Regions from separate parts of the Streptomyces sp. NPDC041135 genome, predicted to be linked through region 2. Evidence: riboswitches for the same ligand, from Rfam matches in the RefSeq annotation. Region 2 holds a riboswitch; each other region holds the start of a gene.
What was found. Region 2 has a riboswitch for cyclic di-AMP ahead of ACZ6CZ_RS21360 (M23 family metallopeptidase). Riboswitches for the same ligand answer to the same signal wherever they lie in the genome.
Positions count from the first base shown of each region.

Region 1: linked by a shared signal. The riboswitch ahead of ACZ6CZ_RS16185 (transglycosylase family protein) and the one ahead of ACZ6CZ_RS21360 (M23 family metallopeptidase) in region 2 are both predicted to bind cyclic di-AMP.
Region 3: linked by a shared signal. The riboswitch ahead of ACZ6CZ_RS22270 (M23 family metallopeptidase) and the one ahead of ACZ6CZ_RS21360 (M23 family metallopeptidase) in region 2 are both predicted to bind cyclic di-AMP.

Region 1 covers NZ_JBVIYZ010000006.1:87,493-90,691, reverse strand. Annotated here, with positions in the region: gene ACZ6CZ_RS16195 (cytochrome P450 family protein) at 1-269, shown strand, start outside; gene ACZ6CZ_RS16190 (transglycosylase family protein) at 486-1,538, shown strand; cyclic di-AMP (ydaO/yuaA leader) riboswitch at 1,721-1,893, shown strand; gene ACZ6CZ_RS16185 (transglycosylase family protein) at 1,898-2,617, shown strand; gene eno (phosphopyruvate hydratase) at 2,948-3,199, shown strand, end outside.
Region 2 covers NZ_JBVIYZ010000008.1:306,039-309,237, reverse strand. Annotated here, with positions in the region: gene ACZ6CZ_RS21365 (aldo/keto reductase) at 1-430, opposite strand, end outside; gene ACZ6CZ_RS21360 (M23 family metallopeptidase) at 561-1,598, opposite strand; cyclic di-AMP (ydaO/yuaA leader) riboswitch at 1,608-1,785, opposite strand; gene ACZ6CZ_RS21355 (PP2C family protein-serine/threonine phosphatase) at 2,035-3,199, opposite strand, start outside.
Region 3 covers NZ_JBVIYZ010000009.1:184,293-187,491, forward strand. Annotated here, with positions in the region: gene ACZ6CZ_RS22265 (SGNH/GDSL hydrolase family protein) at 1-151, opposite strand, end outside; gene ACZ6CZ_RS22270 (M23 family metallopeptidase) at 390-1,310, opposite strand; cyclic di-AMP (ydaO/yuaA leader) riboswitch at 1,315-1,472, opposite strand; gene ACZ6CZ_RS22275 (tyrosine-protein phosphatase) at 1,879-2,676, shown strand; gene ACZ6CZ_RS22280 (DUF6126 family protein) at 2,686-2,805, opposite strand; gene ACZ6CZ_RS22285 (helix-turn-helix domain-containing protein) at 2,802-3,199, opposite strand, start outside.

The DNA.
Region 1 (3,199 bases), on a different contig from region 2:
CCGACCGGGACCCGGAGCGGTTCGCCGGCCCCGACGTCCTGGATCTGGCCCGGCGCGACAACCAGCACCTGGGCTACGGCCACGGCATCCACTACTGCCTGGGCGCGCCGCTCGCCCGCCTGGAGGGCCAGACCGCTCTCGCGACCCTCCTGACCCGCCTGCCCGACCTGCGCCTGGCGGCGGACCCGGCCGAGCTGCGCTGGCGCGGCGGCCTCATCATGCGCGGCCTGCGCACCCTCCCCGTGGAGTTCACACCGCAACGCCCCTGACGACCCGTGAACTCCCCGGCCCTCCCGGCCCTCCCGGGCCGGCGGTGCCACCCCGCCCGTCGCTGCGTGTGGGCACACCCTCATTCCGTGATCTTCACGTGATCTGCGCGGCATTAACTTGTGACAAGTGATCGTCTGCCGATACGTTCACCCATCAGCGCGGCGTCGAGCGTGATCCGCCGCGCTGTTCACCGTTGTCGCGCGAAAGGTCTCCGTATGCTCTCCGGGAACGGTCGTCACCGTCGCCCCCGTCAGGCTCCGGCCCTCCTCGTCGCGGCCGGGGTGACCGGCTCCGCCATCGCCATCCCGCTGCTCGGGGCGGCCTCCGCGAACGCGGCCGACGGCACCACCTGGGACAAGGTGGCCGAGTGCGAGAGCGGCGGCTCCTGGAGCGCGGACACCGGGAACGGGTTCTACGGCGGCCTCCAGATCTCCCCGGGCGACTGGGAGCGCTACGGCGGCCTCGACTACGCCGCCAGCGCGGACGAGGCCAGCCGTTCGCAGCAGATAGCCGTCGCCGAGCGGATCCTGGCCGACCGGGGAACCACCCCCTGGGCCACCTGCGCCCTGCTCTCCGGCCTCACCTCGAACTCTGCGTCGGTGGACGTCGACACGGGCGTCGGCGATTCGGACACATCGGGTTCATCCGGTTCATCGGGATCATCCCATTCGTCCGACTCGTCCGGGTCGTCGGGCTCCCAGGGCTCCGGTGACTCCACCGGCTCGGCGGGCTCGTCCGACTCCACGGGATCGTCGGGTACGTCCGGCTCCCCCGACTCGCCCGCTCTGCCCGATTCGTCCTCGCCCTCACCCTCCGACTCCGCGTCGGACAGCGCCTCGCCGGACGCGAACGCGGGTGGCGATACCGCCGTGGACCACGGCAAGTCGGGCAAGTCGTCCCCTGGGAATTCCGGTTCGGGGTCCGGCGGCTCGCGGCGGGCGGCCGGTTCGGCCACTGCGGCTCCGGAAGCCGGCGACTCGGACAATTCCTGGCAGACCGGCGGCTCTTGGAGCCTGGTCGACACCGGTTCGATCGGCACCGGCCGGCATCGCGGGGTGAGCGCGGACGAAGTGGCGGGCGCGAAGCCCGTCGCCACGTCCTACACCGTCCGCGACGGCGACTCGCTGGTCTCCATCGCCGACTCCCTTGCCGTCGACGGCGGGTGGCACGCGCTCTACGCCGACAACAAGGCGGCCATCGGTGCCGACCCTGACGACATCGCCCCCGGTCAGACCCTGCGTGTTGGTGGCGAAACGGTCGAAAAGTAGAGCCAGTTGACGCCCCATTTAGCGCATGATGTCCGGTTTGGCGAAAGTGTGGGATGAGTCTCAGAAGCCCTGATCGTCTTTGAAATTCCGTCGATCACCTGTCTACGGTCGAAGCCGCTCGTCACCACGAGCCCCGGCCGCCGCAACGCCGAATCCTGCCAGTGGCGGCCCGGGAACAGTCGTCGCGTAATGCGCCGTAGGCAGGAGCGGGGGACCCAAGGTAGGCGCCGGGACCAGCGGTTGACGCTGGAACCGGCTAGGGGTGGAGCCACCCTTCCCGAGACGGGAGGGTGGCCGGGCAACTCAACCGGCCCGAACCCGACAGCTCACCTCGCAGGCGTCGGTGAGGGGATCGATCCATGCTGTTTTCCAGCAAGGGCAAGCACCGCCGTCCGTCCAAGGCCATCCGCGCCGTCGCGCTCGCCGGTGTCACCGGTGCCGCGGTCGCCGCGCCGCTGATGGCGGCCGGCAGCGCCTCCGCCGCCACCGCCTCCGAGTGGGACGCCGTCGCCCAGTGCGAGTCGGGCGGCAACTGGTCCATCAACACCGGCAACGGCTACTACGGCGGTCTGCAGTTCTCCGCCTCCACGTGGGCCGCGTACGGCGGCACGCAGTACGCCGCCACCGCCGACAAGGCCGCCAAGTCGCAGCAGATCGCCGTGGCCGAGAAGGTCCTCGCCGCGCAGGGCAAGGGTGCCTGGCCGGTCTGCGGCACGGGCCTTTCGGGCGCCGCCTACAACGGCTCCACCGCTTCGAGCGGCAGCGGCACCGGCTCCTCCACCCCGTCCACCCCGTCCAGCTCGTCCGCCGGCACGGGTACCACCACCCGTTCGACCGACGACCAGGCCGCCTCGCGCTCCAGCGACCGCCCGGCCGCGAGCAAGACCGTCACCACCCCGACCGGCAAGAAGGTCAAGAAGGGCGACGGCGAGTACAAGGTCGTCACCGGTGACACCCTCAGCTCCATCGCCGCGGACCAGAAGGTCGCCGGTGGCTGGAAGAAGCTGTACGACCTCAACAAGGACATCGTCGAGGACGCGAACCTCATCTACCCGGGTCAGCAGCTGCACCTGAAGTAGGCCGCGTCCGGCACGGCCCGGCGGCGCACAGCCGCCGCCCTGCCCGGCCACAGCGCCCTCACAAGCGCGGCCCCCATACTGGAGGTCCCGTGAGGGTCCCCCCGTCCCCACGGGCTCCCCGCCCCGGTGCGTCGTCCCCCGTACGCACCGGGGCGGGGCTTTTTTTGGCCTCCCTTTGTTCCGTCAGCGAACAATGTGTACGGTCACCTTGTCCACGGGACGGTCGGTCGGCTGCCGGCGCCCCGGAGACGGTTAGGCTCTAGTCGCAAGGCACAGCCGTAAGGCAGACAGCCCCGCACTTCCAGCGTCACATCCAAGAAGGAGATGCTCGTGCCGTCCATCGACGTCGTCGTAGCCCGGGAAATCCTGGACTCCCGAGGCAACCCCACGGTCGAGGTCGAGGTCGGCCTCGACGACGGCAGCACGGGTCGTGCCGCCGTTCCGTCCGGCGCGTCCACCGGCGCCTTCGAGGCCATCGAACTGCGCGACGGTGACTCGAACCGCTACCTGGGCAAGGGTGTCGAGAAGGCCGTCCTCGCCGTCATCGAGCAGATCGGCCCGGAGCTGGTCGGCTACGACGCC
Region 2 (3,199 bases):
CCAGCTCGTCCAGCGCGCCGATGATCTCCTCGACCGGGACCTCGGGCTTGTCGAAGTGCGTGTAGTAGAGGTCGATGTAGTCGGTGTCCAGGCGGCGCAGGGAGGCGTCGGCGGCGGCCTTGATGGTGGCCGCGGACAGGCCCTGGAAGTCGGGGTGCTGGCTGACCTTGGTGGCGATGACGACGTCGGAGCGGTTGCCGCGGGCCTTGACCCACTTGCCGATGATGGTCTCGGACTCGCCGCCCCGGTTGCCCTCGGCCCAGGCCGAGTAGGAGTCGGCGGTGTCGACGAAGTTGCCGCCGGCGGCCGTGTAGGCGTCCAGGACGGCGAAGGAGGCCGTCTCGTCGGCGGTCCAGCCGAAGACGTTGCCGCCGAGCGCGAGCGGGAAAACCTCGAGGTCGGACGTGCCGAGCTTGCGCAGAGAAGTCATGCCTTATGTCAACGCCCGGAGCGGGTGGTCGCATTCCGGCGGCCGGCCGGCAGCCCTGACGTCGGGGGGTTGTCGTCAGGACCGCCGGAGCTTCGGGGAAGCGTCGGGCCGGAGGCCGGGCGGGGGAGGCTCAGGGGGTGAGGCCCTTGCCGTGCAGCCAGGCCATCGGGTCGATGCCGGTGGCGGCGCCGCCGGGGTGGACCTCCAGGTGCAGGTGCGGGCCGGTGACGTTGCCGGTGGCGCCGACCCGGCCGATGACCTCGCCGGTGGCGACCTTCTGCCCGGCGCTGACGTTGATCGAGGACTGGTGGCAGAACCACAGCTCGGTGCCGTCGTCCAGGGTGAGGATGGTGCGGTAGCCGTAGGCGCCGGCCCAGCCCGCCTCGGTGACCGTGCCGCTGTGGATGGCCTTGATGAGGGTGCCGGTGGGCGCGGCGAAGTCCAGGCCGGTGTGGTAGCCGGAGGACCACATGGAGCCGGCCTCGCCGAAGGTCGACGTGATCGTGTACGACGACGTCGGCAGCGTGTACTGCTTGGCCAGCTTCGCCAGGCGCTCGGCCTCGGCCTTCTTCTTGGCGGCGGCCTCCGCCTCGGCCTTGGCGTCGGCGGCCGCGGCTGCGGCCTCCTTCTCGGCCTTGGCTGCGGCGGTGGCGGCCTGCTTCCCGGCGGCGGCGACGGCGGCCGCGGTGGCCTTGGTGTCGACCTGGACCTGCTGCTGCTCGGCCTGGGCCATGATGCGGTTGCGCAGCGCCTCACCGGCGTCCGCGGTGCCCGGGTCGGTGTCGGCGGAGGCCGTGCCCACGGTGCTGAGCGTGGCGGTGGTGGCCTCGGCGGTGCCGTGGCCCTCGCCGAGCAGGGAGTCGACGGAGGAGGGCAGGTCGGGCAGGGAGATGGAGACCGGCGGCTTGCCGGTGTTGGCGCTGGCCATGCCGCCCGCGCCGACGGCGGCGATGACACCGACGCCCAGGACCGTGGAGCTGCGGGCGAGTCCGCCGCCGCGCTGCTTGCCGACGCGGTGCCGGCCGCGCACCGGGCGGAGGGATTCCTCGGTGGGGTTCCACTCCTCCCACGGGCCCTCGTCGGTGCGGTAGGTGCCGTAACCGAAGGTCTCGCTGTCGTGCCGGCTCGGCACGAACGGGTCTGCCGGGGCAGGCCGGTTGGACGCCACTCGGGCGTGCTCCTTTCCTTCCGTCGCCTACCGGGTTAGCTGACGGGTTCGGAGCAGGAAGGTCTCCTACGCGCGTATACCGGCCCCCACCCGGTGAGTTCTCCTCACCGGCCGACGGCGGCTTCCGCGTGATTCACCCCAAATGGTGGTTCCCCGGTTCCCTTGCGGGATTCGGCGCGTGCGCACGGAGCCGCCTTCTGTGACGGCTGGGACGACCGCGCTGCGTTATCGAACGTTAATAGACCCACCCGTCAGATTCCAAGCCGTTCGACTTGATCATTACGCTTCTCCGGGCCGGACTTACCCGTCATGAACGGTGAAAACCGGGCGAGTTGCCCGATGTTCATGTTTCACAGGCCGGTTGATGGTGACTCAGATGTGATGCGCAGGGCGCTCACCGGATCACCGAACGTGATATCGGGTTCCCGCGCGGGTGTCACGGCCGCCGTACGGCCAGCAGGGCCATGTCGTCCGCCGTTCCGCCCCCGGAGTGCCGCCGGACCTCCGCCGCGAGGCGGTGCAGCAGCGCGGCCGGGCCGGAGAAGGTGCGCCCGGCGAGCCGCCGCTCGGGATCGTAGAACCGGCCGTGGGCGTCGCGGGCCTCGGACAGGCCGTCGGTGTAGAGCAGCAGCGTGGCGCCGGCGGGGAAGGCGGCCTCCGTCGCATGGTCGGGCGGCGCGCCCAGGTCGCCCAGGCCCAGCGGCAGCGCCGGTTCACGGGCGAGCAGGGTGTGCAGCCGGCCGTCGGCGTGCAGCAGGAGCGGCGGAGGATGGCCGCGGTTGACGATCCGGACCACCGCGTCGTCGTGCGGGAGTTCGGCGAGGACGGCCGTGGTGAACCCCTCGAAGGCGTCGACGCCCTCCCGCCGGGCGCCCTCGCGGGCCAGCGCCCGGTCCAGCCGCCGCGCCACCGCCTCCAGGCCGGCCTCCTGCTCGGCGGCCTCCCGGAACGCCCCGATGAGCACGGCCACGGCCGCGACCGCGCCCATCCCCTTGCCGCGCACGTCCCCCACCACCAGCCGGACGCCGTGCGGGGTGTCCTGCACCGCGTACAGGTCGCCGCCGATGAACGCGTCCGCCTGGGCCGCCTCGTAGCAGGCGGCGATGTCGAAACCGCCGATCCGGACGGCCGGCTCGGGCAGGACGGCCCGCTGGGCGGCCTCGGCGATCTCGCGGGCGGACGCCAGCCGCCGGTCGCCCCGGCGCACCACCCGGTTGATGACGGCGGCCAGGACGGCGACCGTGGCCACCGTGACGGCGTCGGTGACGGTGGTGACGTCCGGGCCGGCGCGGTGGCCGGCGTGCACCGCGCAGGAGGCGGCGAGCGCGGCGAGCCCGGTGAGGAGGGTGCGGCGCGGCGAGAACAGGGGCGCCGCGGCCAGCGGCGCGGCCGTGAAGAAGGGGACGGCGGTGAAGCCCTGCGGTGTCCGCAGGTCGTAGAGGACCCCGGCGGCGATCAGCAGGGCGGGCAGGACCCGCAGCAGCCTCCGGACCGGCGAGCGGCGCCCCGGGACCGCCGGTACGGATGCGGGGCCCGGGTCGGGGCCGGGAACGACGGCTGCGGGGCACCGGTCACCGGCCCTGGCGTACGGGTCGTACTGC
Region 3 (3,199 bases), on a different contig from region 2:
CGAGGTTGGTGTACTCGAAGTCTCCCTCGGGCCGCCGGTCGGCGAGGAGGACCGCGAAGCGGTCGGCCCAGCCGACGAACGCCCCGTCGGGGCCGGGGTCGCCGACGCCCTCGGTGAAGCTGTCCCCCACCGCCACGTACGACCCGATCACTGATCTGCTGTCACTCTTCGAATCGTCTGCCACGTCGGTCCATGATTCACCTTCGGGTGTGACCTACGCGACCGTAAGCGGGGGTTGACGATCGGTGAGATAAGCCACTCTCAAATGTTCGGTCAAGTACGGAATACGCAGGTCGCGAGGCGTGTCGGGGATGCGGACGGGCCGGAGGCCGGACCCGGGGATCGGGTCCGGCCTCCGGCGGGTGCCTGGCGGGGTGCCTGACGAGGCGTCAGCCGACGGCGAGGCCGTGTCCGCGGAGGTAGGCAACGGGGTCCACGTCCGAGCCGTAGTCGGGCGTGGTGCGGATCTCGAAGTGCAGGTGCGGGCCGGTCACGTTGCCGGTCGCGCCCGAGAGGCCGACCTGCTGGCCCGCGGTCACGCTCTGGCCGGCCGAGACGGAGAGCTGGGACAGGTGGCCGTACTGGGCGTAGTGGCCGTCGGCGAGCTTGATGACGACCTGGTTGCCGTAGGCGCCGCCCCAGCCCGCGGAGACGACCGTGCCCGCGCCGACGGCCTTGAGGGAGGTGCCGGTCGGGACGACGAAGTCCACGCCGGTGTGGTAGCCGCTGGACCACATGCCGCCGGCCACGTGGTAGCCGGTGCCGACGGTGGCGCCGGTCACCGGCAGGACGAAGCCGGTGGAGGTGCCCGCGGACACCGGTTCGGTGTCCGCCTGCCGCGGGGCCGCGGCCTCGGCCCGCGGGGTGGCGGAGTGCGCCGGGGCGGGCGGGGCGGGCTTCGGGGCGGCGGACTCGGTGTGCGCCGGTGTGGCCCTGCCGCCCAGCGTCAGCTTCAGGCCGGGGTGGATCAGCGAGGGATCGGCGCCCACGGCCTCGCGGTTGTCGGCGTAGAGGCGGTGCCAGCCACCGGCGACGTGCTGCTGCTCGGCGATCCTGGAGAGGTAGTCACCGGTGCGGACGGTGTAGGTGCGCGCCGTCCCCGCGTCCGACCGGGCCGCGGAGGCCGACGTGGCGGCCACCGGCGCGGACCGCACCGCGCTGCCGGCGGCGGACTCCTTGACCGTGGCGGCGTGCGCCCCGGTGGCCCCGAGGAGCGGCAGGGCCAGTGCGGCGCCACCGGTTCCGGCGACGGCGATGGAGCGGGTGAGACGCGGGGCCTTGGGGCGGCGGTGCTTACCCTTGGCGGGCATGACGCATTCCTCTCCGGCGCCTGCGAGGTGAGCTGTCGGGTTCGGACTGGAGCTGCCCGGCCGCGCAGCACGCGGCTTCACCCCTAGCCGTCCCGGGCACCGGAACAGGCAGTCGTACCTGGTGGGTCCCCCGCTCCTGCCGTGCACGGGTGAGTGTGTGCGGGGCTCCGGGCGGCGGCAGGATTCGGCGTTCCGTCCGGATTGGTGGCGAACGTAAGCGAGCGGGACGCGGGGGAACAAGCAGAAGTTCTCCGCCGTCCGCCTTTCCCATGATCCACAGGGGGAATTCCCGGTCACTTTCCGTGGACAGACGCCGCCCGGAATGGCGAACAGCCCAAGGAAGCACGCCGATTACGTGGACATGACGTGCGACGGACGGTCACGGATATGACGCTCCTCACGCGCCGCCGTACAGATAGTGCCATTCCGGAGTGAGTTGCAGCGAAGCCAGCGAATAGCAATAGAACGGACAGAAGGATCGGATACCGCACGGTCGGACCGATGTCGTAAGGTCGACGGCGTGCCCGCCGACGAGCCGCGCCGCCGGGACCGACCGGGAGGAGCCCCCGTGACGCAGCAGGTCCCGTCGACCGAGCCGCAGCTGGCCGGAGTGCGCAACTTCCGCGACGTGGGCGGCCTGCCCACCACCGACGGCCACCGGGTGCGGTACGGGGTGCTGTTCCGCAGCGGGCATCTGGCGCACGCGACCGCCTCGGACGCCGAGTACCTCGCCTCGCTGGGCCTGCACACGGTCTTCGACTTCCGCAACGCCGCCGACCACAAGCTGGAGGGCCCCGACGTGGAGCTGCCCGGCGTGCGGAACGTGAACCTGCCGCTGAGCGACCCGGCGGACGGCGCCGAGTTCTGGAAGATGGTCCGGGACGGCGACATCGAGCAGCTGCGCGGCATCCTGGCGGACGGCAAGGGGGCGGCCCGGATGACCGCCTCCTACCGCAGGATCATCACGGAGCGCACCGCCGAGCACTCCCGGGTGCTGCACGCGCTGGCCGAGGACAGCGTGCCCGCGCTGATGCACTGCGCCGCGGGCAAGGACCGCGCCGGGCTGTCGATAGCCGTGACCCTGCTCGCGCTGGGCGTGGAGCGCGAGGCGATCGTCGCCGACTACCTGGCGTCCAACGCCAGGCACCGCCGCTACAAGGTGCACCGCAGCGGCGACGCGGCCACCGCGTACACGCCCGAGGTGATGGAGCTGCTCAGCCCCCTGTTCGACGCCCGCGCCGAGTATCTGACGGCGGCCTTCGAGACCGTCGAGGAGACCTGGGGCGGGGTCGAGGCGTATCTGGCGCAGGGTCTGGGCCTGACCCCGAACACCCGCGAGCGGCTGCGCGAGCGGCTGCTGGACTGAAGCGGCGGGCTACTTGGCGCCCAGCGTGAACAGCAGGTAGAGGAAGGCCGCCAGGAGGTGGCCCGCGGCGATGTAGATGATCAGCCGGACCCACAGGGCCCGGGGGAACTTGTCCTCGACGTTGCTCATGACGGCTCTCCGGTCAGGGGCCCGAGGCACAGCGTGGCCGTGGGGCTCTGCAGCAGGGTGTGGACGAACAGCAGCTCGACGCCGTCGTGGTCCTCGGCGGCGATGCGGTGCGGGGTGAGCGAGTCGAAGTGCGCGCTGTCACCGGGCGCCAGCAGATGCGCGGCGTCCCCGAGACGCAGCCGCAGCCGGCCGCGCAGGACGTACAGCCACTCCTCGCCGGGGTGCACGCGCACGATGTCGCCCTGGGAGCCGTGCGGCACCCGGACCCGCAGCGCCTGCATCCCGCGGCCCGGCGCGCCGGCCTGGAAGTAGGTCCAGCCGCCCGCCGGGGTCGGTTCCATGGCCGCGCCGCGGACGATCGCGTCCCGGTCGGGCACCGACTCGCCGAGCAGCT